Regions from separate parts of the Halomonas sp. HNIBRBA4712 genome, predicted to be linked through region 4. Evidence: predicted binding sites of a transcription regulator. Region 4 holds the regulator's gene; each other region holds the start of a gene.
The links. Region 4 encodes FliA, which starts transcription of late flagellar genes. Its sites were predicted from a motif close to CTAAAGTTNNNNNNNNNNCNGCCGATA; they were not measured.

Region 1 (7,432 bases), on a different contig from region 4:
CCAGATCCCCTTCGGAAAAGCAGCAGAAGGTGACCGCGTCGATACCCGTGCTCGGCAGCGTCTCTTCGACGGTCTTGACCGCGATCTCGGCGGCGCGCTCGATGGGAAAGCGGTAGATACCGGTGCTGATGCTGGGGAAGGCGATGGAGCGGGCGCTGACGGAGTCGGCGAGTTCCAGCGCGCGGCGATAGCAGCCGGCGAGTTTCTCGGCCTCGCCGCGGTGGCCGCCGTTCCATACCGGACCGACGGCGTGAATCACATAGCGCGCCGGCAGCTTGAAGCCCTCGGTGAGCTTGGCGTCGCCGGTTTCGCAGCCGCCAAGCGTACGGCACGCTTCTTTGAGTTCGTACCCGGCGGCGCGGTGGATCGCGCCATCGACCCCACCGCCGCCCATCAGTGAACGGTTGGCGGCGTTGACGATCGCATCGACCTCGAGCGTGGTGATATCGGCTTGTATCGCGTCGATCTTCATGGCTTTCTCCTTTGCAGAGCCATCAGGGTAACGATAGTCGACCCGGTTCGCTTTCACCCTTCTTCGCTTCCTCGCGGCCGCTCTCCCAGGCTTGCACCATCTGCTTGCGCGCCACGCCCCAGCGGTAGCCACCCAGCGCCCCGCTCTGCTGAATCACCCGGTGACAAGGGATCCACAGCGCCACCGGGTTGGCGCCAATGGCGCTGCCAACCGCACGGGACGCGCCGGGTTTTCCGAGTATCCGGGCGATCTGGCCGTAGCTTGCAAGCGTCCCTTCGGGGATCGCCAGCAGCGCCCGCCACACCGCTACCTGGAAGTTGGTTCCCGTCACGTGCAGCGAAAGCGACTTCGCAGCGCTTGCCTCGGCGCCAAATAGCGCCTCGACCGGTGCGCGGGTTGCGCCCTTATCGAGCACCAAACGGCTGCGCGGCCACTGGCGCTCAAGTAGCGCGAGCTGCTCGTCGATGCCGGCAGCGCCGATGAACGCCATGCGGCAGATGCCGCGAGCGGTGGTCGCGACCAGCACCGCGCCGAAGGGGCTTGGGTGAACGCCGTAGGTCAACGTGACCCCCTCACCCCCCTTCTTGAACTCGCCGGGCGACACCGCCTCGAGGGTAACGAAGTGATCGAACAGCCGCGAGCCGCCGCTTAAACCCACCGCGTGTGCGGCCTCCTGAAGCGAGGCGTTCGACGCGATAAGGCACTTGGCGCGCTCCAGCGTCAGCGCCTGTAAAAAACGCTTGGGCGAGACGCCGACGTGTCGGCGAAAGAGGCGCTGAAAATGATACATGCTCAGGTGAACATGCGCGGCGACGCAGGCCAGATTCGGCTGGCACGCGGCGTTCTCCACCATGTAGGCCATCGCCTTCTCGATTCGCCCGTAGTCGTCCATCGCTCGCTCCCTGGGTTGATGCGTTCAAGCTTAAGCGAAGAGCGCAGCACGTGTGACCCGAATCTTGCGCAATTAAAGCGCGTCGATAGACCGGGGCACCCCGTCGGCGAGCTGCGGCATCGAGCGCTTACAGCATTGCCCGAAAGCGAGCAAACTCAAAAAAAAGTGAACGACTCTGCCGTCATCGCTCAAGGCAAGGGTTTCGCCCTCGAACGGCTAGCCTATACTACATCAGCGCCAAGTCAGCGCCCGAGCCTGTTTCGGGCCTTTCGCTTCACAGGGAGTGAGGCCTGCCATTTCACGTCAGGAGGACATCGTGGCTTCCAATACGCCCGACCACAAAGACGCCATTCAACTCTACGCCCGTATGGGCTACGCCTCTCGCGGTATCGTTTATTTATTGGTCGGAGGCCTGGCGGCGCTGGCTGTCCTCGGTCAGGGTGGGCAAGCCGAAGGCAGCCGGGGCGCGCTCGAACGCCTGTTAGTGGCACCGTTCGGCCAGGTGCTACTCGGGCTGGTCGCGCTGGGGCTGCTCGGCTACGCGATGTGGCGCTCGATCCAGGCGATCAAGGATACCGACGGCCACGGCAGCGATGCCAAGGGTATCGCCATTCGCGCCGGGCTTTTAATCAGCGCGGTTACCCATACCCTGCTGGCCTTCTACGCCGCGAGCCTGATCTTTCGCCTGGTCGGCTCTTCCGGCGACTCCGGCGACTCCGGCGGCTCCCAGGGCACGGTGAGCTGGCTTCTCGAGCAGCCCTTCGGCCGCTATCTGGTGGGGGCGGTAGGCGCCTGCATCATTAGCGCGGGCATTGCGCACTGTATCAAGGGCGCCAAGGCCAAGTTCGATAAACACTTCGACATGCCCGAAGCCACCCAGCGCTGGGCGTATCCGGTGTGCCGCTTCGGGCTGATCATTCGTGGCGTCGTGTTCCTTATCGTGGGCGGCTTCTTTATCATTGCGGCGTATCACGTCAACGCCAACGAGGCGGGCGGCACCGAAGAAGTCTTTGACTTCCTACGCCACCAGGCCTTCGGCCAGTGGCTTTTGGCCTTCGTCGCCCTGGGGCTTTTTGCCTTTGGCGGCTACAGCCTGCTGGCGGCGGTGTACCGGCGCATCAATCCGGACCTTTGACATGGCGCTGGCTTCTCACTCCCGAAAGCAGTGGCTCGAGCGCCTCAACCGCTCCAAACGCATGCTCTGGCTCTTAGGAGCGCTCTCGTTTCTGGAAACGCTCATTCTGCCGGTGCCGCTGGAGCTGATCATCATCCCCCTGATGGCCTCCAACCGGGGGCGCATCTGGGCCATGGCGGCGGTGGTCACCGCTGGCTGCCTGCTGGGGTCGCTGGCAGGCTACGGCATCGGGCTTGCGCTCTTTCAGTCGGTCGGTACCTGGCTGATTGGCGTTCTGGGCATCGAGCAGAGCTATCAGAGCTTTCAAACGCTGTTCAGCCAGTACGGGTTCGCGGCGATCGTCGCCATCGGTATCCTACCGATCCCCTACCAGGTGGCGCTGATCACCGCCGGGCTCTCGGGCTACCCCCTAGTGCTGTTTCTGCTCGCTGCCCTGCTCTCTCGCGGTGTTCGCTACTTCGGCATCGCATGGCTCGTGTACCGCTTCGGCCATAAGGTCGAGCGGATGTGGCAGCGCCACGCGCTGGTCACAAGCCTGATAGGCGGCGCCCTGGTGCTAGCGCTGCTGTTGGCGATGCAGCTGCTGGCCAGCCGCCTCTTGTAAAACGATCGCACCAATTACGCCCTGCCTGTCTGCTCAGCCAAGCGCCATTACGATCAACACACTCATCGCGATCATGCAGAGAAGCCCGACCCCATAAGCAATCGTGCGCCAGGGCTGAAGCTTGGCCAGGTAGGCAAGCGTATGGGCGTAGCGCGCGGCGGTGAATGCCATGAACAGCCACCCGGCAAACGCCGGAGAGGCGCCGACCAGCACGTAGGCCACGCCCAACGCCAGAAAAATGGGAATATTCTCGAGGTCGTTCGACCAGGCTTTGCTGGCCTGCTGCACCTGGGGCAGCTCTTCGCTTGCCGGCTCCTTCCCTGCCATGCGCGCGTCTTCCGGCGTCTTGAAGGTCATTTTGGTGATGCGGTGGTAGCCCTGATAAAGCCCGGTCGCCAACATCTTGACAAATAGCAGCACCGTCGCCACGGCGTACCAGTAAACGGCGTCGTCCATGATCACTCCTCGGGTCGATTGGGCTTGTCTTGCTCTCTCACCCAGCATAGTCGACCTGTGATCCGCCGCTTCGCTTTCAAAACGTCGGGGGCGCGTTTACCATGCGCTCCCCATCCCGCGCGAGCCCGACCATGTCCGCCAACGCCCTCTACACCGATCTTTCTCACTACTACGACCTGATGTGCGAGGAGATCGACTACCCGGCGCAGAGTCGCGCCGTGCAGCGCTTGAATCAGCTCTTCGGCAACGGCGGGCGCCGCCATCTGGACCTGGCCTGCGGCACCGGTCCCCACGTACGCCACTTTCTCGATGCGGGTTTCGAAAGCAGCGGGCTCGATATCAACCCGCCGATGCTGGAGCGCGCTGCTCGCCGCTGCCCGGAGGCGACCTTCACTCATCAGGACATGACCGACTTTCGCGTCGAGCGGCTCCAGGATTTGATCACCTGCTTTCTCTACTCGATTCACTACAGCGCGACCATCGAGCGGCTGAAGGCGTGCATCGCGCGCGCCCAGGAGGCGCTTTCGCCCGGCGGGGTGTTCTGCTTCAACGGGGTGGACAAGGAGAAAATCGACAACGCGCGCTCAATGAGGCACCAGACGCGCGTGGGCGAGGAGACGTTCACGTTCAGCTCGGGCTGGCACTACCCGGGAAACGGCGAGCGCCAGTCGCTGCGGCTTTGTATCGAGCGCACCCGCGGCGAGCAGTGCGAGCGCTGGATGGATGAGCACGCCATGGTGGCGGTGAGTTTTTCAGAGCTGATCGCACTGCTCACGCCCTACTTCACCGTCGAGGTGTTCGAGCACGATTTCGAGGCGATCACGCCCTGGAGCGAGCATTCGGGCAACGCCCTGTTCGTCTGCGTCAGGAAGTAGCGGCCCGCCTACTGTACGTAGTAGCCGCTGACCCGCCAGGCGCCATCCTCGAAGTGCGGGGTCACGGTTTCGGTAATCAGGCGGTTGGCGAAGTGGCTTTGAAAGGTGAATATCTTGTAGTCGCCGCGCGGGGCGCCGGGCATCGAGGTGTCGCTGACCACCCGCACGCGGCGGCGCGATTCGAGCTCGCCCAGCCCATCGCGGGCAAGCGTGATAGTGCGCGCCAGCATCGATGGCGAAAGCGGGCGCTGTAACAGTGGCGAGGCCGCCTGCCAGGCCTGGTCGAACTCGCCGCTGTCGACGTTTTCGAGCCACGCCAGGACCGCCGACTCGGCGGCGTCCATATCGGCGTAAGCGCTGGCGGGCAGCACGGTGAAGGCAAGGGCCGCTATCAGGGCGCGGTAGCGTTGAGGCATAAGAGCTCGAAGTAATGAATACGGGTGCGTGGCTAAAAGGCTTACCCGTGTATATCGGACGCGGGCGCGCAAGCTTTAATCGCTTCCTCGCGATTGATGACCATACGCCCGATAAACGTACGTTTGCTTTAGCGATCGCTTATCATTAGGGTAGGCACGAGTGGCCCTCCTACGCCTTCAGGGCCGCGCCGTCCCTGGGACGCCTATCAAAAGCCATCAATCGATAATAATAAAGGCCTATAAAACATCATCATCAAGGATCGAACACCATGACAGACCTACGCGTAGGCCAGTTCAAGCGGCTGGCACTCGGGCTTGGCGTTTCTGCGGCCATGATCTCGAGCGCCCAGGCGCAAACCAGTGACCAGCAAACCATCGACGAGCTGCGCGCTCAGCTCGATCAGATGCAGCAGCGCATCGAGCAGCTCGAACGCGGCCAGTCATCAGGCGCGAGTCAGCCGATGGCTTCGAACCAGAGCGGATGGAATCAGAGCGGTTCGAGCCAGAACGACTCGCCGCAGAATAACGTTAGCCAGGACGCTTACGGTGAAGGCACCGACACCGGCACCTCGGCCAACGGCGACCAGCCGAACTCGAATCAGCAGAGCCTGGCGCAGCAGAACCAGGCCACGCTCGAGGAGATGCAGCAGGTCGAAATCGGCGGGCTTCTGGAGTTCAGCGGCAGCGTCAACGACTGGGACAGCCAGAGCAAGGATACCGCCGGCGATCTGGACTTCGGCAAGTTCATCGTGACCGTTCAGGGCGAGTCCGGTCAGATCGACTACTCGCTGGCATATCGTTTCTACGACGACTACCACTTCCTGCAGCACGGCTGGGTCGGCTACAACCCCACCGAGCAAGACTCTTTCAAGCTGGGCCTGGTACAAACGCCGTTTGGAAACATGGATTACGGCTACCTGGGCTACTACGGCAACCTGGCGTATCTGGCCGGTTTCAACGACAACCAGAACGCCGGTATCAAGTGGGACCACTCCGAAGGGCCCTGGGACACCTCGCTTGCGTTCTTCAAGAGCGACAACCTGGGCAACGGTAACGAGCACTACGGCGCCAACGCCATCGGCGACAGCGCCCAGGGCAACAGCGAAGAGAATCAGGTGGCGGCGCGCGTGGGCTACACCTTCGGCCACGACACCGACTTCGCCACCCAAGTGAACCTCTCGGCGAAAGGCGGCCAGCTCTACAACCGCAATACCGAACGAAGCGGCGACAACTGGTCGGCAGCGCTCGGCGTGGATGGCAGCTACGGCAACTGGCGCACCCTGGCCCAGGCCACCACCTACGAGTACAACGCAAAGAACCCGGCGGAAAGCGAATCCGGCATTTCCGATAACGCCCTGCAAATCGGCGCGTTCAACTTCAACTACCTGATTCCTGCCAAGGGCGAGATCTACTCGGCCAGCGTGGGCTACAACATGGAAGTGGAATGGGGCCCGGTCGACAACCTCTTCTTCTTCAATGACTTCAGCGTCATCGATCCAAGCGGCGATTTCACCGCGATCAACGGCGGCTTCGGTAACCAGAACAACCCGATGGTCAATGACCTGGGCGTGCAGATGACCGCCGGGCCGTTCTTCGCCTGGTTCGATATCGTCTCGAACAAGAACGGGCTCGATTACTTCGGTGCGCCGGTCGACGACGGCTGGAATACCGCGTTTCTGACCAACTTCGGTATCGAGTTCTAAACGAAACGCCACGCAAAAGGCCACCTGTCGAGGTGGCCTTTTTAGTGCGCGACGTTCGTCACATGGCTCAGGCGCCCGGGGGCGTTGGGCGATGCCGATGTTGCAGCGCCATCAGGAAGGTACGCAGAATCTGATCCTTGCACTCGCGATAGTTCTTGTGGCTGGGCTTGCGAAAGAACGCGCTCAGCTCGTGGGCGCTGATCGGCAGCCCCTCGCGCTCGAAGAGCGCCAGAATATCGTCGGCCTGCAGGTTCAGCGCGATGCGCAGCTTCTGAAACACCAGGTTATTGCTAAGCTGGACCTCCGGCGTGGGTGCCGGCCCTTCGCGCTTGCCGCGTTTATGGCTGATGAAGCCGTTCAGAAACCCCGCAAGATCCTTGTCTCGCATTGACTTGAAGGCCTCGTCGTCATCCTTTTTGAGCCAAGCAGTCACCTGCTCTTGCGACACATCGATATCGGCCAGCTTGAAAATGGTCACGATGGCGGGGTCCTTCAAATCGAAGGCGTAGCGTAGGCGGCGGAAAATATCGTTATTGGTCAAGATTGAATCCTAACGGGGGGTCAGCGTGGTTAAAAGCGCGTCGATCTCGGCTTTCAGCTCGTCGTCTTCGATGTGCGCGGCACTGGCCTTGACCTGGCGCAGGCTCTTTAAAGCGGCATCCGGCTCATCGAGCTCCACCTGAAGCGTCGCCATGGAGTAGCCGATCGAGGCAACGTAATCCGGCAGCGGCCGGGCCGCGGCTTTATCCAGCGCTTTCTGGTAAAGCGCTAGCGCCTCGTCGGATTCTTCGGTGAAGTCCGCCAGCGTCTCCCACTGCTCCGGGTGATCCTTCTCGGTGTACTCGTTGTCGATACAGATCGCTTCGAGCTCGCCGTAGA
Region 2 (7,432 bases), 370 kb from region 4:
ATAGCCGGTCTGAAACAGCAGCGCTTCACTGGCGATATCATCGACATCGAAGCGGTTGAGCAGGCTGGCTTCCGTTTCTAGCCGATCCAGCGCGGGGGTGAACACACCCCGCGCTTTGAGAAGATCGACCAGAAACGTCGGCGTCGCGCTCTCGAACCAATAGGGGCCGAACTGGCGTTTCTGAAACAGCAGCAGGACATCGAAGGGGTTATAGACCGCCGTAACGTCTTGCCCACCCCAGCGGTAGCCGTTGTACCAGCGCTGGATATCCTTTCGATCGAGCCCCGGCAATTCGGGCGCAAAAACGCGGTCGATATCGTCGTCGGTATAGCCACAGATCGTCGCGTAAGGCGTATCCAGGGTAATATCGTTGAGGTTGTTGAGCCCCGAAAACAGGCTCACCTTGCTGAATTTGGAAACTCCCGTCAGCAGCACGAAGCGCAAGTGCGGGTCGGCGTCCTTGAGCACGCTGTAAAGGTTCTTGAGCCCTTCGCGTAGCTCGCGAGCGCGCTCGGCATTAAGGATGTTGTCCAGAATCGGCTTGTCGTACTCGTCGATCAGCACCACCACGCGCTCGCCGAAATGCTGGTGTGCCTCGCGAATCAGCGCGGAGAACTCCCCGGCTATGTCCGACGGGTACGGCTCGGCCAGGTCCAGGCGCTCACGCTGAATGCGCAGCTGGTCACGAATGCGCACGTCCAGCGCCTCGCGGCTTTGCATCACCCCATCGGCGAAGCTCAGACGAATCACCGGGTGCGTCGTCTGCCAGCCCCATTTGTCGTGAATATAGAGCCCTTCGAACAACTCCTCGCGCCCCTCGAAGAGGCAGCGCAGGGTATCGAGCAGCAGGCTCTTGCCGAAACGGCGCGGGCGGGAGAGAAAGTAGTATTTGCCCTCGTCGATCAACCGATGCAGCAGCAGCGTCTTGTCGACGTAGTAGTAGTTGCCCTCACGCATGTCGCTGAAGGTCTGCACACCTATGGGCAGTTTTTGACGCTCAAGATGAGTCATGACGGCGCTCGGTGGTTAGGCTATTAGCTGGAGCATAACACGGCCTATCGTGCTGAACCGGAGGCATCTCGAGACTCAATGGCTGAAGACCCGCTTACAAGAAAGGCCCGGAGTGTTCGACGCGCCCTCTTCAACGCTTGCCTATACTCCCCATGTTCAACACAACGACGCCAGGTCATCGAGCGGCGCCATTAGGGCGTTTGACTACATGCGCGCTTCGCCGGCAATCACGGCCTTGAAGCCCGCTTTACTGATTGGATTTTTTTGGGCATCGACGACCGTGCCGCCAACTCGGGTCAGCGCCTTGGCAATTTTGACCAGGTGCGCCAGCTGAAGTTTGCCGGGTTTCATGGCGTTGTTGGCAGCACGGATCTGAACGCTTACCCCCTTCACGTTATAGGAGGTTTCAGCGTCATCGGGAGCCGGTAGCGGCGCGAAGGACACCGCGTTTTCCACCACCACCGGCGTGCGAGACGACTCGCCGGAGAGCGCGTAGGCTTTGGCACTACTGTCATACTCGCCGCCCAGGGCGCCAAGCACGCTGATCAAGCGCTGATCCGTTTCGGCGGAAGGGTCGTTAAACAGCACCTGCACACCCCAGGCGGCGCCACTATCATCCACCAGCACTGGCGCATTTTTAGCCGGCTTGCTCGGTTCATCGTCCTGGTTTTTTCGGCCCTTTTGACCCAGCGAGATCGCCTCCTGGCCCGTGAGCAACAGATACACCACGACCAGCCCGCAGCTAAAGCTGAGCCAGGCCGCCATGATGGCGAAAACGAGGGCCAGGGTGAGGGTATCCATTGAGCGCGGTCTCGGCTTATTGATAGCGTTAGCCATGTAGTACCACAGGTGGCGCCGCCTGGCCACTGTGGCGCTTGCGCATTCCCGCTAGTAATCCCGTCAAGCTGTGACGAGGCGCCGTTCAAATCATTACCCTACCGTGGGCCGCAGTTTCGACTACGTTTGCTACTACTTCAACAGAGTAATAATGTTCTGAGGCGTTTGATTGGCTTGAGCCAAAATAGAGGTTCCTGCCTGTTGAAGAATCTGATTCTTGACCATATTGGACGCTTCTAACGCATAGTCCGTATCTTCGATACGAGAGCGTGCCGCGGCCAGGTTAATATTGGCATTCAGGTTGTTCTCTATAGCGGCTCCCAGCCGGTTCTCTAATGCGCCCAAATAGCTACGTTTACTGTCCACCATGGAGATAGCCTGGTCCAGCGCTGCCAAAGGGTTGGGCGGAGTGCGTAGCCGAATGTCCCGGTCAACTTCGGTCAGGTTCACGATACTATGGGGGATGCCATCGTCATTAGGCCCATTGGCATCCGTCGTTACATTAATCGATAACGGCGCAACGCTTAAAGGATGATAAATGATGACCTCGCCCGTGCCATTCACCGTTTTAATGAGCGTGTTATTACCATCGACATCAACCAGACTGGCGACTTTAGAGTTACCATAACTCGAATGGCTATCGGGCAAATCAAAGTAGTAATTTCCATCCTCACGCTGGCGCAGCACATCACTAAAGCTGTCGCCATTGGAGTCTGTATAGTTGACCGTTACGTTACGCGGGTCGAGCGTGATTGTTGAGCTGCCGCTTACCTTTTCTACTCGCTCGTTGAGGTCGAACGTATTCACCGCTGCGGCCTGCGCTTGGGCATTGACCTGTACCTCTCCGTTTGGCTCGATCGAAAAAGCGACGCTCGCCTGGTGATAGCTATAACGCCCCGCGCCATCGCTTATTTCAACCATATACTGGCCGGTGGACACCTCCCGAGTAAGCCGAGGATTCCCGCTTATAGCGCTGCCTTCATTGTCAGTAATGTCGATGGCAGGCGACGTGGAAAAATCAATGGGAGGAAGAACGGTTACTTCATCACGGTCCGCCAAATCAGCGCCTACGAAAGCCCGCGTTGTATCCGCTTGAAAAACAAGTGTAGGCTCTTCACCTTCAACTGCCGGTGTCGCGCTCATATTCGCCATACGGTAGTAAACGTTGTCGCCATCAAGCTGGCTTTGGATGTAGTAGCTGCCTTCTTTTTCAACGACATTCGCGCTGGTTAGCGCCTCCATCGAGCTTCCCTGGAAAACGAGAGTGGCGCCACCAAGCACGTAACTCTCACCGTCGATCTCAATCTCCGACACCAGCTCATACGCTTGTTTCGTGGCCAAAGCGCTACCAATGGCACTGGCCGTTGCTACTTGCTGCCCGGGCAAAAAATCGAGCATGGAGTCATAGTAACGCACGCTGCCGTTCTGAGCCGTTTGCTCTATTAAATAGCCTGACTGAGATGAAAGTAGACGAGTTGAGCCCTCCAAAGTATTACCGCTTGCATCATTGAAGGCAAGGCTGGTGATTTCTTGTTCCGGCTCACTGGCTAGCGAGTCGGTATAAAGCAGCCCGGCACTCGCAACGCTGACCGTGCTACGGTCAGTGGCCGTCGTATGATTGGCCACTGGCGTTCGGGTATCGTAAAAGCGCGGATTGCCATTACCATCCAGCGTACTAATATAGTAATTTAGACCACCGCCCGCCGCGCTTTGCTGGCGAAGGGTCGGCTCGCTGCCTGCCACGCCGCTATAAGTAACTCGAGTTTGATTTGGATTCTGCGGGTAAAGTTCGATATCAAAGGCGCGGCCGCTTAGTGTGTTTCTCGGTGTCACTTCTCCATCGATTCCTCTTACCGTAAAATCCTCAAGTCCTAGCGCCTCAACACTAAACCCTGGGGGCAGAAGATCCACTCCCAAGGTATCGCTGGTGTTCGCGCCTACTTGTAAATTGACCAGCCCTCCTTGGCCATCTAGTAGAGGTATGCCGTTATAGTCCGAGGAGGTCGCAAGTCGATCGATCTCCTTCAGGTTCATATTGATTTCATTTTGAATGGAATCGCTATCGCTCCAGGTAAGTGTGCCATTCAACCCCTGAACTGTCAGTTCACGGATACGCTGAAGCTTATCATTTATTTGATCCAACGCCCCTTGAGCCGTTTGCGACATAGACACACCGTCATTCGTATTACGAATGGCCATAGCCTGCCCGTTAATCTGGCTGGTCATACGGTTGCCAATAGCTTGACCGGCTGCATCATCCTTTGCGCTATTGATACGTATACCAGACGACAAACGCTCCATGCTCGTTGCAAGAGACGATTGCGATTTCTGTAACGTCCCGTGGGCGCTGAGCGCTGTAATATTGGTGTTTATGACAGGCATAAGGGGCTCTAAAAAATTATATTTTCAATTTTACTAATTATCGACTGATACAATAAGATCTTTAATAGAAAAGGCTTTTCGACGTTGAATGTGGAATGTGCTCCCTCAGCCGGGTCAGAGCAGGGGCTATACAAAGGTAGTCGGTGCGGCCACAGAACAGATTGTCGCTTATGAAATCCATGGATCCGCATCGTTTAACGGGGGCGGATACGCTCAATGGTTCCGGGTTGCGTGTCGTGAGCCGTTTCTTGCCCCGTCGCTGTTTATTCAGATTGAGTGTATAATGCGGCCGGTGAACCCGCTTGTGATTCCCCCTGACCCCAGCGTCGCAGCCCTTGAAGGGTTTGTTGAAGCCGTAGCCAGGATAGCGGCCAGTGGCGCTTTGAAGCTCTGAAATCACCGGTTCATCCCGGTAAATGTTGAGCCGATACCGGTACATAGAGTCATGGATGCCAGCGATTCGGCAGGCTTTACGGATACTGACATCATGCGCCTGCTTGAGGTAATCAACCCGCTCTCGTAGAACGGCTGGCTTTACAGCTTTTTTATGATCACATCCTTCAACAATTTGTGCTCCAGACTCAGCTCGGCATACATCTGCTTCAGTCGGCGATTTTCCTCTTCAAGTTCCTCGAGGCGCTTCACATCAGAAGCTTCCATGCCGCCGTATTTAGGTGTTTGGTCCCGGGAAGTAGTGGTTTGGATTCTGATGGAACCTGTTCCGGTCATCCTGCCATCTTTTTAGAATAAATCCGATAGAAGTCTTGCCCTTCAGCGACCGTAGCGGTCGGGCACTGTTATAGGCCCACAGGTAGTCCTTCAGATGAGCGGCCAGTTCATCCAGTGTGGCGTAGTGGAAGCTGCGAATCGTGGCGTCCTTCAGGGTCCGGTTCATCCGTTCGACCTGCCCATTGGTCCACGGGTGGAAGGGGCATGTCAGACGATGCTCTATACCATGCTTGCGACAGACCACGTCGAATCGATGGGGTTTATACGCCTCGGTGCCACGCCTTTTGGCGAACTGTACGCCGTTATCGGTCAGCACCGTATGTATCCGGTAAGGTAACTGCTGCACGACATCTTCCAGAAACGCGGCGGCCTGATCGCGAGTGGCCTTCTGGTATAGCCGGGCATGAACAAATTTCGAGGTGCGATCGACTACCATGAACAGGTAAGCCCGGCCTTCTCCGGTGCGAACTTCGCAGATATCAAGATGCAGATAGCCGATCGGATATGCCCTGAACGTCCTTGCCTTTGCTTTTGACTCAACTTCACGTGGCAAACGACTGACGTCATGACGCTGATAGAGGCGATGCAGACTCGACCGGGTCAGGTGCGGGATAAAGCGCTGCAGCGCAAACAGGCAGTCATCCAGTGGCAGATGCGTGGTTCGCCAGAAGGTGACGGCAGCGGCTTCTTCCGCTTCTGTCAAGGACGATGAGCGAGGTGCCTTTGGCCCCATTCTGTCGTCTTCAACCGATGTCCGCTGACGCCATTTGCGAACGGTTTTAGGGTTGATGTTGTAGCGCCGACTCAGCGCCGCGATCGAAGCTGTCGATCGCTGTATTTCTTCTCGAATAGCGTGCGTGGTCGTGGCGCGTCGGTGAAGTATCTGAGCCATGGATCCTCCTCCGATAGTGGCTCGTAGGGTACGGCGTCACCCCCTGATTGAGTAGCGCTACACTTTAGAGTCTGGTCCTACGAAAGGAGATTGGACATGAAGAAGCGTTTCAACGAAGAGCAGATCATTGGTTTTCTGGGCGAAGCCGAAGCAGAACTGCCCATCCAGGAGCTATGCCGTCGGCATGGTTTCTCGGAAGCCAGTTACTATCCATGGCGCAGCAAGTTTGGTGGCATGAGCGTACCCGATGCCAAACGACTCGAGGAACTCGAAGCCGAAAATGGGCACTTGAAAAAGCTGCTCGCGGAGTCGCTACTGGAAATGAAGGTCACTCGGGAGGTGCTGAGAAAAAGTGGTGATTGCCCCGGCACGCCGAAACGTGGTGCGCTTTATGGTGTCATGTGGTCTGAGTGAACGCCGAGCGCTCCGTGTCATCCATATAAGTGCCAGTGCATTGTGATCTTACCCAGCAATAGTGGACACTGGTTCAAGCAATCATTCGGGCTTCAAAGACCTCTGGGCTGACCATCCCTATGGTACTGTGCCGCCGTTGCTGATTGTAGTCCAGTTCAATGTATTCAAACACCTGGCGTCTCATCGTATCCCGCGTTCTAAGTTGCTCTCCGTGGATCGCTTCAACCTTGAGACTGTGGAAGAAGCTTTCGGCACAAGCATTATCATGGCAGTTACCTTTGGCGCTCATACTGCACTGAAGCTCATGCCGGGTAAGCAGCGATTGGTAAAGCGTGGAACAGTACTGACTGCCCCTATCCGAATGGACTATCACGCCTTTGGGCATTTTGCGTTTCCATAGCGCCATTTGTAGCGCATCACAGACAAGATCGGCTGTCATACGCTCACTTATCGCCCAACCGATCACTTTTCGGGAGTACAGGTCAATGAGCACTGCCAGATAAAGCCAGCCTTCACCCGTCGCCAAATAGGTGATGTCCCCCACCCACTTTTGATTGGGGGCTGTGGCCGTGAAGTTTTGCGCCAGCAGATTCGGCGCTACTGGCAGGGAATGTCGAGAGTTGGTGGTGGCCTTGAACTTGCGGGCTGCTTTCGCGCGCAAGCCCTGACGCTGCATGCTGGCAGACACCGTCTTACGGTTGATCGGTAGCACATCATCTCGAAGGTCTAATGCTAATCTCGGGGCGCCTGAGCGCCCTTTACGTTGGTGATAAGCCTTCGCCACGCGCTGATCGATAATGGCTTGCTGGCTGCGTTTTGGGGACGAAGCTCCTTTGCGCTGCCGCCAAGCGTAGCAGCCACTCCGAGCGACGCCAACAACATGGCACATGTGCTGAACACTGAAAGCCTGGTGATGACGATGTATAAAGGCGTACTTCACTTCAGGCTCTTCGCAAAGTACACCGCGGCCTTTTTTGTGATGGCCAACTCTTCATTTGCTTCGGCTAATTGGCGCTTCAAGCGGGCGCTTTCTTCTGCCAACGACTGCTCTCGTTCAGAGGTATCTTGCTGAAGCTGCGCTTTAGAGCGCCACTGATAAAGCTGGCTCGCATGTATGCCCAGTTCACGAGCCGCTGCTGCTACACCAGTGCGATCAGTCAGCGCTAA
Region 3 (7,432 bases), on a different contig from region 4:
CTCGCTGTGGCGCACGCCGGTGCCGGCAGACATGCGCTGCACGTCGCCGACGCGCATGGTTTCGCCGTTGCCGAGGCTATCCTCGTGGGCCATTTCGCCGTCGAGCACGTAGGAAATGATCTCCATGTCGCGGTGCGGATGGGTACCAAAGCCCCGGCCGGGGGCGACGCGGTCCTCGTTGATGACCCGCAGCGCGCGAAAGCCCATGTGCGCCGGGTCCATGTAGTGGGCGAACGAAAAGGTGTGATACGAGCGCAGCCAGCCGTGGTCGGCAAAGCCGCGCTCGTTGGAGCGGCGAAGTTTCATCAAGACTCTCCCGTTAAAGACGTTGGCGATCACTATAAGCCAACGCTCAGTATGAGAAAGTGAAGCTTTTGGCGCTCTATCGTCGATAAAATCGAGCGGTGGGCGCGCCCCTGGCGTGATCTGCGTCAATCCGCCAGGCTGCACGCGGGGCCGGCTTTGCGCTAGAATGAGCGCGTTTTTTTACCCCGGTCCGCCCTTTGCGAGGGCGACTACCAGGAGAGTTCGATGACCCAACCTTCCTCGACGGCCCCCATCGTGGTGGCCGCGCTGTACAAATTCGTCACCCTCAACGACTTCGAGGCGCTGCGCGAGCCGCTGAGACAGACCATGGTCGATCACGGCGTGAAAGGCACGCTGCTGCTTGCCCGTGAAGGCATCAACGGTACCGTGGCCGGCGCCCGCGAAGGTATCGATGCGCTGCTTGGCTGGCTGGCTGCCGACCCGCGCATGGCGGATCTCGATCACAAGGAGTCGTACTGCGACGAGATGCCGTTCTACCGCACCAAGGTGAAGCTCAAGCGCGAGATCGTCACCATGGGCGTCGAGGGCGTCGACCCCAACGACGCCGTGGGCACCTACGTCGAGCCGGAAGAGTGGAACGACGTGATCTCTGATCCGGAGGTGCTGGTCATCGATACCCGCAACGACTATGAAGTCGAAATCGGCAGCTTCGAAGGCGCCGTCGACCCGAAAACCGCGACCTTCCGCGAGTTTCCCGACTACGTGCGACAGCATTACGACCCGGCCAAACACAAGAAGGTGGCGATGTTCTGCACCGGCGGCATCCGCTGCGAAAAGGCCTCGAGCTTCATGCTGGGCGAAGGCTTCGAGGAGGTGTTTCACCTCAAGGGCGGGGTGCTGAACTATCTCGAGAAGGTGCCCAAGGAGCAGTCCCTTTGGCGCGGCGAGTGCTTCGTGTTCGACAACCGCGTCACCGTGCGCCACGACCTGAGCGAAGGCGCCTTCGAGCAGTGCCACGCCTGCCGCCGGCCGATTTCCGAAGAGGACATGCAGAGCGCGGCCTATGAACCCGGCATCAGCTGCCCGCACTGCATCGACTCGCTGCCGGAGAAAACCCGCGCCGCCGCCCGGGAGCGCCAGCGCCAGATCGAGCTGGCGAAAGCCCGGGGCGAACCCCATCCGCTGGGGCACGACCAGCGTAAGCGTGCTTGAAAGCGCCGCACACTTTTAACGTCTTGCTCTCTTTCGATAGCGCCCGCGGGCGCTATCGTCGTCTCGTTTCAGAATGGGATTTATTTCCGCAAACGCGACATTCACCTGCGCCTCGCGTTATCCTGCTCGCTTTGCGCGTCGAGCACGTTAAGGAGAAGGGACGGTGAGTGAGGGTAAGCGCCGATCGGTAGGGCGCCCGGCAGGGGCCACGAAGGCAAGCGGCGGGCACAGTCAATCGCTGGTGCGTGGGCTGACGCTGCTCGAGCATCTGGCGGCGAGCCCGCTGGGGCTCGCGCTTTCGGAGCTTGCCGAGCTTGCCGAGCTTGCGCCCTCCACCACCCACCGGCTGCTTCAGGCGCTGCAGAGCCAGGGCTTCATCGTTCAGGAGAGCGAGCAGGGGCTGTGGCGTATCGACGTCAAGACGTTTCGCATCGGCAATAGCTTTCTCGAGGCGCGGGACGTGGTGGCTACCAGCCGGCCGTTTCTGCGTCGGCTCACCCTGGACACCGGCGAAACCGCTAATCTTGGCATTCGCGATGGCGGAACAGCGGTATTTCTCGCCCAGCACGAATCGACCCAGATGATGCGCATGATCACCAAACTCGGCTCGCGGGCGCCGCTGCACGCCTCTGGCGTTGGCAAGGCGCTGCTGGCGGGCATGAGCGACGACGAGCGCGCCGAGCTGTTGAAAGGCGATACGCTCTCGCGGGTCACGCCCAACACCTTCTTCGACCCGGAGGCAATCGAGGCCGAGGTGCGCACCATTCGCGCTCAGGGCTTTGCCTGCGACCGCGAGGAGCACGCCATTGGCCTGCACTGCGTAGCGGCGTGCATCTTCGACGAGCGGCGCATGCCGCTGGCGGCGATCTCCGTCTCCGGGCCCATGGCGCGCATTCCCGAAGAGCGCCTGACAAGCCTTGGTCAGCTCGTGCTTGATGCGGCGAACAACATCACCGCTCGGCTCGGCGGCCGGCTGCCCTGAGCCTCTTGAGCCGGTAGCGTCGCGCCATGATCAGCCTGTTCTGGATTGCGCTATTGAGCGCGACGCTACTGCCCGGCGGCTCCGAGGTGTGGCTTGCCCGCCAGTGGTGTCAGGGCGAGCCCGCGGCCGCGCTCTGGCTGGTTGCCACGCTTGGCAATACGCTGGGAAGTTTGATCAACGTGGTACTCGGGCGCTACGCCCGCCGGTTCCAGCACCGGCGCTGGTTTCCTGCCACACCGGCGCAGCTCGAACGCGCCAGCCGCTGGTACCGGCGCTTCGGCGCCTACAGCCTGCTCTTGAGCTGGGTGCCGGTGGTCGGCGACCCGCTCACCGTGGCCGCTGGGCTGTTCCGCCTGGGCTGGTGGCGGGCGGTGGCGCTGATCGCACTGGCCAAGGGCGCGCGCTACGCTGTCGTACTCGCGCTGGCCACTCAGTGGCTGGCGTCCTACTGCGTTTGACCAGCCGGCTTTGAGCAGTCGTTTTTGAGCCGCTTGGCGGATGACGCGCCCCGCTCGTGTTATCCTGAGCGGTTTTTCGCGAACCGCGTCACTGGACGGCGTGGGGCTCAAGGCTATGATTTGCATAACGCGGTTTAGCCGTTAGATTGAATACACTACATCACCCAACGTACATCAACCCAAGGGAGACTCCGGTGTGACGCCATCACGTTTATTACCCTGGCTGGGCGTTTGGCTGCTGGCGCTGTTTGCCGCCATCAGCCCGGCGCTGGCGCAGACGACGCTCAGTGCCGACGACGAAACCGCCAACGCCACGACCCAGGCACCACCCTCCTATGAAGCGCTGGCGGATCTGCTCGAGAACGACCAGGCGCGCGAGCAGCTCATCGAGCGCCTGCGTAGCGAGGCCACGACGCTGCCCGGTGAGCTTGAAAGCGAGCTTTCGCCGCAAGCCGCCGCCGAGGGCGGCAATCTCGCCCCGGAGGACGTGTCGCTTCCACGCCAGCTCGCCGAGCTGACCAGTCGGGTCGTGGGCGATATCGGCACCCAGCTCGATCAGGCGGCCGGCATCGTCACCGGGCTGTTCAACGGCCAAGGCGACGGCATGTTCGACAGCGCGGCGTTTATCAGCGCGGCGATCAATCTGGGTATCGTGATCGCGTCCACCTTCGTGGTCTTTTTCATTTTTCGTCGGCTGGCGAAGTCGTTGTTCACCAAGCTCAGCGGCTGGTCGCAAGGCGGTGAAAGTGCCACTTCGATTCTGCGTCTGGTGGCTTGCGTCGCCATTGCGGCGGTCATCGACGCTCTGATCGTCGGTGCGGCTTACGTCGTCGGTAATTTGATCGCCACTTTTGCCGTGGGCGAAACCGGCGAGCTCTCTACCCGTGCCTCGCTTTTCCTGAACGCGTTTCTGGTCATCGAACTGATCAAGGCGGCGTTTCGCATGCTGTTCTCCTCGAGCTACGAGGGGCTGCGGCTGCTGCCCATTTCCGCCACGGAGGCGGGCTACTGGAACCGCTGGATCGCGCGGCTGGTGGGCATGGTCGGTTACGGTCTGATGGTCGTGGTACCGCTGACTAACTTCTACATCACCCCGGCGCTCGGCCAGGCGGTGGGCACCCTGATCATGATTCTGGCGTTCATCTACGCCGTGGGCGTGGTGCTGAGAAACCGCGTTCGCCTGCGCGATAACCTGCAGGACATGGGCCGACGCAGCACGATGACGGCGAGCCGCATTTCGCTGAACCTGTTCGCCCGCACCTGGCACCTGTTCGCGCTGCTCTATTTCCTGATCGTGTTCGTGCTCGTTCTGGTGCGCCCGGGCGACGCGCTGCCCTTCGTGCTGTTCGCCACGCTCAAGACACTGGTGGCGGTGGTGGTTGGCATTCTGCTTTCCAGCTTCCTGACCCAGACCATCGGTCGTCGCATTACGCTCTCCGATGACGTGCGCCGTAAGCTGCCGATGCTCGAGCACCGGCTCAATAGCTACGTGCCCAACGCGCTGCGCGTCATTCGAACCATCATCCTGGTCGCCGTGGTCATGGTCGTGCTGGACGCCTGGGGCGCCTTCAACCTGGCGAGCTGGTACGCTTCCGAGCGTGGCGGTCTGATCGTCGGGCGTTTGATCAGCATCGCGGTGATTCTGATCGTCTCGCTGGGCATCTGGCTGGGGCTGGCAAGCCTGATCGAGCACAAGCTCAACCCGGAAACCGGCGGCGGCGAGCCCTCGGCGCGGGCCAAAACGCTCTTGAGCCTGTTCCGTAACGCTCTGGCGATCGCCATGGTGACGATCACCGGCATGATTCTGCTCTCCGAGATCGGCATCAACATCGGCCCGCTGATCGCCGGTGCCGGTGTGCTGGGTCTGGCGATCGGTTTCGGTGCCCAGAAGCTCGTGCAGGACGTGATCACCGGCGTGTTCATCCAGATCGAGAACGCCATGAACACCGGCGACGTGGTCACCGTGGGCGGCATCACCGGCACCGCCGAGCGCCTGAGCATCCGCTCGGTGGCGATTCGTGATCTCTCCGGCACCTACCACATCGTGCCGTTCTCGAGCGTGGACACCGTCTCGAACTACATGCGCGAGTACGGTAACCACGTGGGCGAGTACGGTATCGCTTACCGTGAGAGCATCGACGATGCGATCGATCAGCTGAAGCTCGCTTTCGAGGATTTGAAGGCCAGCGAAGAGCACGGCTTCAAACTGCTGGCGGACATGACCGTTGCCGGTGTGACCGCGCTTGCCGACAGCTCGGTGAACATCCGCGTGGTGATCAAGACCACGCCGGGCGATCAGTGGGGCGTCGGCCGGGCCTTCAACCGTCTGGTCAAGCTGCGCTTCGATCAGGCCGGTATCGAGATTCCGTTCCCGCATACCACGCTCTACTTCGGCCAGGACAAGACCGGCTCCGCGCCGCCCGCGAACCTGCGCGTCATGCAACAGAACTTCACCATCGACGGCAGCCCCGCCGGCCAGCCGAAGAAGGGGGACAGCGCGGTGGACGACCGCTTCGATCCACGCCGCAAGTTGAACGCTCCGGAAGTGGATGGGCACAATCTGCCCGACGAAGACGACGTTTAACCCTCGATCGTCATCCAGCAAGGCCGCCTTCGGGCGGCCTTGCTGCGTCGGGCTCATGTTTTTTCGCGCCGCGCCGATAATGCTATCGAGCGTTTATCATCGCGAGCGGCCCACGCCACCCCATGTACAGCCTCAGAACCAATCTCACCTCGCTGATGGTGCAAAGTAATCTGCGCACCAGCCAGCAGGCCATCCAGACCTCCATGCAGCGGCTCTCCTCGGGGCTGCGGATCAATAGCGCCAAGGACGACCCGGCAGGACAGGCGATCGCCAACCGTATGGGCGCGCAGATTCGCGGCATGCACCAGGCCATTCGTAACACCAACGACGGCATCTCGATGGTGCAGACCGCCGAAGGCACCCTCGATCAGATCAACGACAACCTGCAGCGCATCCGCGAGCTCAGCGTGCAGGCGGGCAACGGCACCTACAATGCCCGGGACCGGCGTTCGATCCAGGACGAGATCGACCAGCGCCTCGAGGAAATCGACCGGCTCGCCGGGCAAAGCCGCTTCAACGGCGTGGGATTGATGGAGGAGAAGACCCTCAACATCCAGGTCGGCGCCAACGACGGCGATACTATCGGCGTGCGCCTGACCTCCATGGACATCGAGGCGCTGGGGCTCACCGGTTTCAGCGTGCTTGAAGGAAGTGCCACCGAAAAGCCTACCGACCTGCTCGACGGCGCCATCAACACCCTTGATCGCCAGCGAAGCTACTTCGGCGCGGTGCAGAACCGCTTCGAGAGCGTGATCGATGGGCTGGACAACGCCGTCGTCAATCTCTCTGCCGCCCAGTCACGCATTCAGGATACCGACTACGCCCGCGAAATCTCGAACCTGATTCGCGCCCAGCTCCTCCAGCAAGTGGGTATCGCCATCCTCGCCCAGGCCAACCAGCAGCCGAGTCTCGTTTTGCGGTTGCTCGAGGGGTTGTGAGTCACCTTCCATGTCGGCACATTCCCTCCGGGCTTTAGTTCGCTATACATCGCGATTTTTCGGGCTTCCTGGGCGCCCTTCATTCCTTACGGGAATGCATTAAGCGTTTTTTTTCGTTTGTGAGCCAAGCCATGAATTTGCTTTGATAAGCCCATTCAACTCGCAACGACAAAAGAGGCGACGACGATGGATCTCCCCCACGTAAGTGCTGCACTGGGCGTTCTGCATCCGATCTGCATTGCTCGCGGGCGCAATGCGGAAGTCTGGGACGAAGCGGGTCAGCGCTATATCGATTTCATCGGTGGCATCGGGGTGCTTAATTTGGGTCACTGCCATCCTGCCGTTGTGCAAGCCGTTCAGTCCCAGGTGGGGCGCCTGATGCACACGGCATTCAATGCGGTTCCCCATCGGGGTTATCTGAAGGTGGTTGAGGCGCTGAATCGGTTCGTGCCGGTGTCCTACCCGCTCTCGTGCATGCTGACCAACAGCGGGGCGGAAGCGACCGAAAACGCGCTGAAAGTTGCCCGGGGGGTGACCGGTCGCCAGGCCGTGATCGCCTTTGACGATGCCTTTCATGGCCGCACCCTGGCGGCGCTGAATCTGAACGGCAAGGTGAAGCCGTACAAATCCGGTCTCGGCGCCTTACCCGGCCCGGTCTACCATCTGCCGTTTCCCAGCCGCGATAGCGGGGTGACGGCAGAGCAGGCCCTGGCGGCGCTCGAACGGCTGTTCGAAGTCGAGATCCCGGCCGAGGAAGTGGCGTGCATGGTGGTGGAGCCGATTCAGGGGGAAGGCGGCTTTCGTCTACTCTCTCCCGAGTTTGCCAGGGCGATGCGCGACATCTGTCGTCGCCATGGAATTCTGCTGATTTTTGACGAAATCCAGTCCGGATTCGGGCGCAGCGGAAAACGCTTTGGCTTTAGTCATCTGGACGTCGAGCCCGACCTTCTATTGATAGGCAAGAGTATCGCGTCGGGCTTGCCGCTAGCGG
Region 4 (7,432 bases):
GTGCAGCACTCGCTGCGCCCGGTGGTCGCGCGCTTTCTGCGCCGCCGGCTGCGCCACCTGGTAGTGATGTCCCAGGCCGAGATTCCCGACGACCGGACGCTTCGAATCTCGACGCTGGTGGGCGGGTCGCGATGAGCCTTGACCGCGCCGCTTCGAACAACGCGAGAGGAGACGTATGAGCGTAAGACGCTTTGTGGGAACGAACAGCCGCGATGTCATGCGCCAGGTGCGCGCCGCGCTCGGCGACGAAGCGCTGATCGTGGCCAACCGGCGCAGTGACGACGGCGTGGAGATTCTGGCCATGGCCGACGACGCCGCGCTCGACCACGCCGAGCCGAGCCCGCCCGCGCCGGCCCCCGCCGAACACCCTTTCGATGCGCTCAGCGAACGCCTGCTGCGCGAAATGCAGGACATGCGCGCGCTGCTGTCGCGCACCCACCCCGAGTCCGCGCCGAGCACGGACGCTTCGCTCAAAGCACTGCTCGCCGGGCTCGGCTTTGGCGCCGAGCTTGGCGAGGAGTTAAGCGAGGCGCTGCCCGCTGCGCTGGCCGCGCGCGACGTTCGTGACGCGCCGGTCATGGCGTGGCTGCGCGACCAGCTGATCGCGCGGCTTGCCGTGCTCGAGCGTGAAGCGGACTTTTTCGAGCAGAGCGGAATCGTCGCGCTGGTCGGGCCCACCGGGGTGGGCAAGACCACCACCACCGCCAAGCTCGCCGCGCGGTTCGTCATGCGCCACGGTACCCGGCCGGTGGCGCTGGTCACGACCGACAGCTTTCGTATCGGCGCTCACGAGCAGCTGCGCATCTACGCCCGCCTGCTCGACACACCGATGTACGCCCTCGACCAGGAGCAGCCGATCGACGAGCTGCTCGGGCGGCTGGGCGGCAAGCAGTGGGTGATCGTCGACACCGTCGGCATGAGCCAGCGCGACCAGCGCGTGATCGAGCAGGTCGACCAGCTCCAGGGCGGTGGCTCGAAAGTGCGCCTGGTGCTGGTGCTCAACGCCGCCAGCCAACCCGACACCCTCGAGGAGGTGGTGCTGCGCTACCGTCAGGCCGCCCGCGCCGCCGGCGCGGAGCTCGACGAGTGCATCATCACCAAGCAGGACGAGGCCGGCCGGCTCGCGCCGCTTCTGGATATCGTCATGCGCCATGGCCTGCGCGTGCTGTTCTGCTCCCACGGCCAGCGGGTGCCGGAGGACATGGCGCTGGCCGACCCGGCGACGCTGGTCGATCAGGCGCTGGCCGCCGCGATGCCCACCGCTACCGCGCCCCAGGCCTGGGCTGTCGATACGCTGTCGCCGCGCTGGTCAAGAGACGTGCTGGGCCAGGGGCGGCGGCTGAGCCTGCTGCTGGCCGGGCTGCGAAAGCGCGTGGCCGGCTTTGCGCTGCTCGAGGCGGCCTGGGACATCGCCGCGCTGCCCGGTGTGCTGCACGACCGGCGCCTGGAGGCGCTGGCAGATCGCGCCCGGGAGCAGAACGCGCTGGGCGTGGCGTGGTCGCCGCGGCGGGCCGAGCGCGGCGTGGCCTGGGCGATGCCGGATATGGCGCTCGACGCCGACGGCCGGCTCTGCGCGCTGACGCTGTTGCAACACCGCCAGAACGCCGGCTGGCAAGCGCGCATCGAGGCCCAGCACCAGGCCGCGGTGCATCTGCTGCCGACCCTGGCCGAGGCTGACACGCTGGACGCGCTGGAAGCCGAACGTTTGACCTGGATCAGCCGCGTCAGCGGCAGTCAGCGGGTAGAGTGGCAGGGTGAGCGCCACGCGCTGACGGCGCTGTTCGCCGATAGCGCCCTTGCCCACCGCGAGGCCGTGCGCTTTCGCGGCCAAACGCTTGAACTCTACAGCGCCCACGCCGAGGTCGATGATCGCGAAGGGCGCCGCTTGATCGCCTGGGTGGGGGAGCTTCGCGACCCGGAAACCGCCCAGCGCGTGGCGCGGCGCTACTGGCTGACCCCGGCCCGGCTCGGCACCGAAACGTTTTCGCTGCTGGTGACCCAGCTGCAAAGTGAAGGCGCGACCGCGCTGACCAAACGCGCCTGGCAGACGCTGAAGGAGGCCGACGGCGGCGAGGTGAGCGTGCCGCTGCGCCTTCTAATGGCCAGCGGCGCGGCGGCAGTCGCGACTCACCTGGACAACGCCGAGGATGAGCAGGCGCAGGCGCTCAGACAGCAGCTGCTGCGCCTGGCGCGTACCTCGCGCAAGCGCCGCGACGCGGCGCTGCTGGAGGCGCTTTTGCACACCCTGATGACTCGTGACGCCATCCGCCAGCTCGGCAGCGTCAGCCGCGAGGCCCTGGCGTGAGTGACAATGACCAGGCCGCGGGCCTGCGTCAGTGGGCGAGCCTGCGCGCCGGCGCCGCGGAAAAAAACGCCGAGGTTCAGAAGGCCGAAGCGCCCGCCCCGCGCCGGCCGCTGGCGGTGGTGGGACTGGCGTCCACCAGCCCCGAGCCGGTCAAGGCGCGGCTTTGTGAGTGGGCGGCGCTCGGCCGGCGCTGGGCGGCCACGCCGGAGAGTTGGGACATCGTGGCGGTGGACGCTACCGCGCCGCTCGACGCGCTGACCGCCCGCTACGCCCGCTGGGCGCTCTGGGTGCAAAGCGACGCCGACGCCTTCGCGCCCATGTACCGAACGCTTCGGCTTTTGCACGATAACGGCGGCCCGCATCGGCTTTTGGCGCTGCACGAACCGGGGCTGCCGCGCCGGGGGCTGCTGGAGAATCTGCAGAAAACCGCTGCGAACTACCTGAATATCGAGCTTTTGATCCTCGCCAGGTAAGTCATAATGGCCAGGTCGATTTAGCGAGGTGCGGGATGAAAAACATCGTTGCCAGACTGCTTGCCGGCTTGCTCGTGGCGTTAATCGCCGCCTCGCTGCCGCTTGCGGCGCTGGCCGGAAGCGGCAGCTGGAGCACCCAGGCGAGCGGGCTGATGGTGGCGATGAGCGACCGGGCGAGCGAAAGCCAGGCGCTTTCGCCACCGGCGCTGGCCGAGGTCCAGCGCGGGCGCATCGAGCGGGTGAACTGGCGCTTCGAGGCGCCGCCGGGCGCTGCTATTCGCGCCTGGCTTTGCCACCCGGAGCGCTGTGTGGCCCTCGACGGCCAGCGCGGAAGTGTCACCGGGCTTGCCGGGCTCTCCGCCGGGGCGCCGCTTGCGTTTCGCTTCGCGCTGGCACCCCACCAGCGCCCGGTACAGGTGAAGGGGCTTCACGTCATCGTGAACTACCAGTGACTAGCCACAGGGCACGCCGATGTATACAGCACAGGGCAGAATTCAACACAGCGAGATGATCTCCCAGCACATGCCGCTGGTGCGTCGTCAGGCGCTGGCGTTGCAGGTTCGCCTGCCCGCCAGCATCGAGCTCGATGATCTGATCCAGGCGGGCATGGTCGGTCTTCTGGAGGCGCTGGGGCGCTTCGACGCCGGCCAGGGCGCAAGCTTTGCCACCTTTGCCAGCCAGCGCATTCGCGGCGCGATGGTCGACGAGCTGCGCACCCGCGACTGGCTGCCGAGAAGCGTGCGCCGCTCGGCCCGCGCCATGGACGAAGGCATTCGCCATCTCGAGCAGAGCCTTGGGCGCGCCCCGGAAGAGAGCGAAATCGCCCGCCACCTGGAGATGCCGCTGACCGAGTACCAGCAGCTGCTCGCCGACACCAACAGCGGCCACCTGCTGCCTTTCGAGGAGCTTCTGGAAGAGGGGGGCGAGCCGATTCAGGAGGCGCAGAACGCGCCCTTCGAGGAGCTTCTGGATGGCCAGCAGCGCGACGTGCTGATCGCGGCGATCGAGGCGCTGCCGGAGCGCGAGAAGCTCTTGATGGCGCTCTACTACCAGGAAGAGCTCAACCTCAAGGAGGTCGGCGCCGTGCTGGGCGTCACCGAGTCGCGGGTGTCGCAGCTGCACAGCCAGGCCATCGGCCGGCTGCGCGCGCGCCTCTACGAGGCGGACTGAGCCGCCGTTTACCGTCCACTTCAACCGGCGAGGAGCCGTCGATGAACCCCTCTACCCTGATCGGAATAGGCGCCAGCATTCTCCTGCTGGTGAGCGTGCTGTTTTTCACCGCCGAGACCCCGGAAAGCTTCATCAACCTGCCCGGCCTTGCCATCGTGGTGACCGGTACGCTGGCGGCGACCTTCATCAGCTACCCGCTCAAGGAGGTAGTGCGGGTGGTGCGCCTGGTGGGGCTGGTGTTTCGCCGCGAGAACACCTTCGTGCGCGACGACATCGAGGAGCTGGTATCGATGGCCAGGCTCTGGTTCAAGGGCGACGTGCGCGCGGTCGAGCGCGAGCTCGAGCACACCCGCAACCCGTTTCTACGCACCGGTATCCAGCTGGTCATCGCCAATACCAAGGAAGATGAAATCTTCGACATGCTGCGCTGGCGCATCGCCCGACTCAAGGCGCGCGAGCACGCCGAGGCGCAGATCTTTCGCACCATGGCGACCTATGCCCCGGCGTTTGGCATGATCGGCACCCTGGTGGGGCTGGTCAACATGCTCGAGATAATGGACGCGGGCAATCTCGAGGTGATCGGCCCGCGCATGGCGGTAGCGCTGCTGACCACCTTCTACGGCATTTTGCTTGCCAACCTGGTGTTCAAGCCGATCGCGGTGAAGCTCGAGCGGCGCACCGAGGAGCGCCTGATCACCATGAATATGGTGCTCGAAGGTATCTCGCTGATCACCAAGCGCCGCCTGCCGTCGTTCATCGAAGAGACGCTCAATTCGTTTATCGCCAACTACCACGACGAGATCAACGACCCCCACGTGAAGCCGCGCCCGGGCGGCGGCGTAACGGCGAAAGGGTAGCGCCATGCTCAACCGCGACGCCCGCCACGCGCTGGAGTCACCGTTCACGGCAGGCGAGGGCGATGAAGGGTGGCTGACCAGCTACCTTGACGTGCTGACGCTCTTGATCACGCTGTTCGTGCTACTGCTGGCGCTGACCCCGGTAGGCGGCGACGGCGAGGCTGCACAAACCGGCGGCGGGCTTGAGCCGCTCTCTTCAGGGCTGTTACCCCGCCAGAGCGGGCTGTCGCCTGCGATGGCGGCGCTCGATATTCAGGGCGTGAGTGTGAGCCAGGGCCGCGAAGGCGTGACGCTGCGCGTTAACGACAGCCTGCTGTTCGCCAGCGGCGACGCCGAGCTGACCGCCCAGGGCGAAGACGTGCTCGAGCGGTTGGGCGAGGTGATCGACACCTTCGACGGCGAGGTGTCGGTGGAGGGGCATACCGATAACGTGCCCATTGCCACCGCGGCGTTTGCTTCCAACTGGGAGCTTTCGACCGGGCGGGCGATCGCGGTGGTGCGTCATCTCGAGGAGGACGGCGTAGCGCGAGCGCGGCTGCGCGCCGTGGGCTACGCCGATACGCGCCCACTCGAAGGCAACGACACCGCCTCGGGGCGCGCCGCCAACCGGCGCGTCGAATTCGTACTGCGCAAGCCCGCGCCCTAGGGGCGGTGTGTAAAGTCGACGAGCGTCATACAGAGCCTAAGCGCTTTCGCAGCGCCGCTGCATTTCGCTGATCGCTTGGCCTGCGCCGTCGAGCGTGAAGGTCATGGTCCAGGGCGCGCCGTCCTCCTGCTCGAAGCCGATGAAGAGCTTTTCGCCCTGGCTCATTCGCGAAAGCAGCGCCGCGAGATCGCCCAGATAGAAGTGGCTGTAGAAGCCGTCGTCGCCCTCTTCGACGATGAACTCCGCCATCGTCTCCAGCATCGGCGTCTGGTCGACGCGCAGCCGCGCCGGTACCAGCCGGGTGGTACGGCTCTCGGTTTGCGACTCGGCCAGCGTCACGCGCATTTCGAGCCAGGGCAGGTGGCAGATACCGGCGGTGGCGTTCACGCTCAGCGTGGCGTCCGAGTAGCTTTCGCTTTCCAGCGCGCGAAAGTGGCGCTTATCGCCATCCTCGAGAGTCGCGCTCTGCCAGGCGCCGAAGCGCACCTGGTCGCTGACGGGAAAGCTGGCCGCCTGGGCGCCGGCGGCGAAAGCGAGCCCCGCCGCGCCGAGCGCGAGCAGCAAGGAGAAACGGTGGATCATGGAAAAAGCGCCAAACGGTGAATGAAACAAGTCGGTCAAAACGGGCCCGGGTCAGCCGGTCTGGCCAAGCAGGGGCCGCACGTTATCGCTCAGGTAGCAGTCGTCGAACTCGCCTTCGGCGGCCAGCGCCTTGAGGTCGGGAACGTTGACATGATGGCGGTCGCGATAAACCAGCCCCGCCTCGCTGAGCGCGGTGAAGGTGCGGCTGACGTGCACCGGGCTCAGCCCCAAAACGTCAGCAAGCTGCTCCTGGGAGAGCGGCAGGCGAAACTGCCCGGTCAGATCCGGGTTGGTCTGGCTCAGGCGCACGTACATTTCATGGATGAAGTGGGCCATTTTCTGGCGCGCGCTGCGCCTTGCCAGATTTACCAGCCGCTCGGTCAGAAGCGACTGCTGGCGGCTGCTGATGGCGAACATGACCGAGGTCAGCGGAAGCGACTGGCTGAACAGATCGATCATGCGCTTGTGGGGAAAGCGGCACACCACACAGTCGGTGATGAAGCGCACGTTCTCCAGGCGCTGGGAAAAAGCGAACTCGCGAAGGCCGATGATATCGCCGGGCAGAAACACTTCCATGATGTGACGATCGCCGTTTTCCAGGTGGCGATAGGAGTAGGCCCAGCCGCTGCTCAGGGTGCAGAACTCGGTGGCGGGCTCCTTCATCTCCCATAGAAGCGAGCCGGCCTTTTGATCGACCGGACTCTCTTCCAACGAGTCAAGCAGCTGCTCTTCGTCTTTCGACAACGAATAGTAGTGGTTGAAGTGGCGAACGATACAGCTCTTTTCCTGACTCATGATTTTCTCCTCTGCTAGCCGCGCGGGCGGGCCCGGGAAGCGACGATACGTTCACACCAAACGAATGTCCTTATCGTTTTTTTATTTCTTTACTTCTTTTTTTGCAACAGCGGCCCGAGAAACTCGCCGGTGTGCGACCCCGCCTGCTTGACCAGCTGCTCCGGGGTGCCCTCGGCGATGATACGCCCGCCGCCGGAGCCGCCTTCCGGGCCAAGATCGACGATCCAGTCCGCGGTCTTGATCACGTCGAGGTTGTGCTCGATCACCACGATGGTGTTGCCGTGATCGCGCAGGCGGTGCAGCACCGTCAGAAGCTGGCGAATATCCTCGAAGTGTAGCCCCGTGGTCGGCTCGTCGAGAATGTAGAGCGTCTGGCCGGTGTCGCGCTTGGCGAGCTCCCGGGCGAGCTTGACCCGCTGCGCCTCGCCGCCGGAGAGCGTGGTCGCGCTCTGGCCCAGGCGAATATAGGAGAGCCCGACGTCCATGAGCGTCTGCAGGCGCCGGGCGATGGCCGGCACCGGGCTGAAGAACTCGAGGCCCTCCTCGACGGTCATCTCGAGCACGTCGTGGATGGTCTTGCCCTTGTAGTGGATGTCCAGGGTCT

Region 1: the regulator FliA is predicted to act here: its motif matches at 4,903-4,929, upstream of ACGK9R_RS10230 (DUF4019 domain-containing protein).
Region 2: the regulator FliA is predicted to act here: its motif matches at 4,269-4,295, upstream of ACGK9R_RS01980 (flagellin).
Region 3: the regulator FliA is predicted to act here: its motif matches at 5,556-5,582, upstream of ACGK9R_RS11550 (flagellin).

Annotation. Positions count from the first base shown of each region.
Region 1 covers NZ_JBIFXR010000004.1:164,411-171,842, forward strand. The annotation lists gene ACGK9R_RS10200 (O-acetyl-ADP-ribose deacetylase) at 1-472, opposite strand, end outside; gene ACGK9R_RS10205 (bifunctional transcriptional activator/DNA repair enzyme AdaA) at 495-1,364, opposite strand; gene ACGK9R_RS10210 (DUF1206 domain-containing protein) at 1,681-2,499, shown strand; gene ACGK9R_RS10215 (YqaA family protein) at 2,501-3,103, shown strand; gene ACGK9R_RS10220 (MAPEG family protein) at 3,137-3,559, opposite strand; gene ACGK9R_RS10225 (class I SAM-dependent DNA methyltransferase) at 3,691-4,434, shown strand; gene ACGK9R_RS10230 (DUF4019 domain-containing protein) at 4,443-4,850, opposite strand; gene ACGK9R_RS10235 (hypothetical protein) at 5,120-6,553, shown strand; gene ACGK9R_RS10240 (DUF1456 family protein) at 6,621-7,094, opposite strand; gene ACGK9R_RS10245 (tetratricopeptide repeat protein) at 7,104-7,432, opposite strand, start outside.
Region 2 covers NZ_JBIFXR010000001.1:413,703-421,134, reverse strand. The annotation lists gene ACGK9R_RS01990 (ATP-binding protein) at 1-1,011, opposite strand, end outside; gene ACGK9R_RS01985 (hypothetical protein) at 1,216-1,812, opposite strand; gene ACGK9R_RS01980 (flagellin) at 1,981-4,230, opposite strand; gene ACGK9R_RS01975 (IS481 family transposase) at 4,901-5,851, opposite strand; partial or broken gene ACGK9R_RS01970 (transposase) at 5,948-6,308, shown strand; one part of gene ACGK9R_RS01965 (IS3 family transposase) at 6,339-7,243, opposite strand; one part of gene ACGK9R_RS01965 (IS3 family transposase) at 7,243-7,432, opposite strand, start outside.
Region 3 covers NZ_JBIFXR010000005.1:144,904-152,335, reverse strand. The annotation lists gene ACGK9R_RS11575 (pirin family protein) at 1-306, opposite strand, end outside; gene ACGK9R_RS11570 (rhodanese-related sulfurtransferase) at 532-1,479, shown strand; gene ACGK9R_RS11565 (IclR family transcriptional regulator) at 1,643-2,461, shown strand; gene ACGK9R_RS11560 (YqaA family protein) at 2,488-2,919, shown strand; gene ybiO (mechanosensitive channel protein) at 3,116-5,503, shown strand; gene ACGK9R_RS11550 (flagellin) at 5,626-6,441, shown strand; gene ACGK9R_RS11545 (aspartate aminotransferase family protein) at 6,628-7,432, shown strand, end outside.
Region 4 covers NZ_JBIFXR010000001.1:46,435-53,866, forward strand. The annotation lists gene flhA (flagellar biosynthesis protein FlhA) at 1-135, shown strand, start outside; gene flhF (flagellar biosynthesis protein FlhF) at 176-2,305, shown strand; gene ACGK9R_RS00255 (hypothetical protein) at 2,302-2,778, shown strand; gene ACGK9R_RS00260 (flagellar protein FlhE) at 2,814-3,230, shown strand; gene ACGK9R_RS00265 (RNA polymerase sigma factor FliA) at 3,250-3,948, shown strand; gene ACGK9R_RS00270 (motility protein A) at 3,990-4,805, shown strand; gene ACGK9R_RS00275 (flagellar motor protein MotB) at 4,810-5,451, shown strand; gene ACGK9R_RS00280 (hypothetical protein) at 5,488-6,033, opposite strand; gene ACGK9R_RS00285 (Crp/Fnr family transcriptional regulator) at 6,085-6,828, opposite strand; gene uvrA (excinuclease ABC subunit UvrA) at 6,918-7,432, opposite strand, start outside.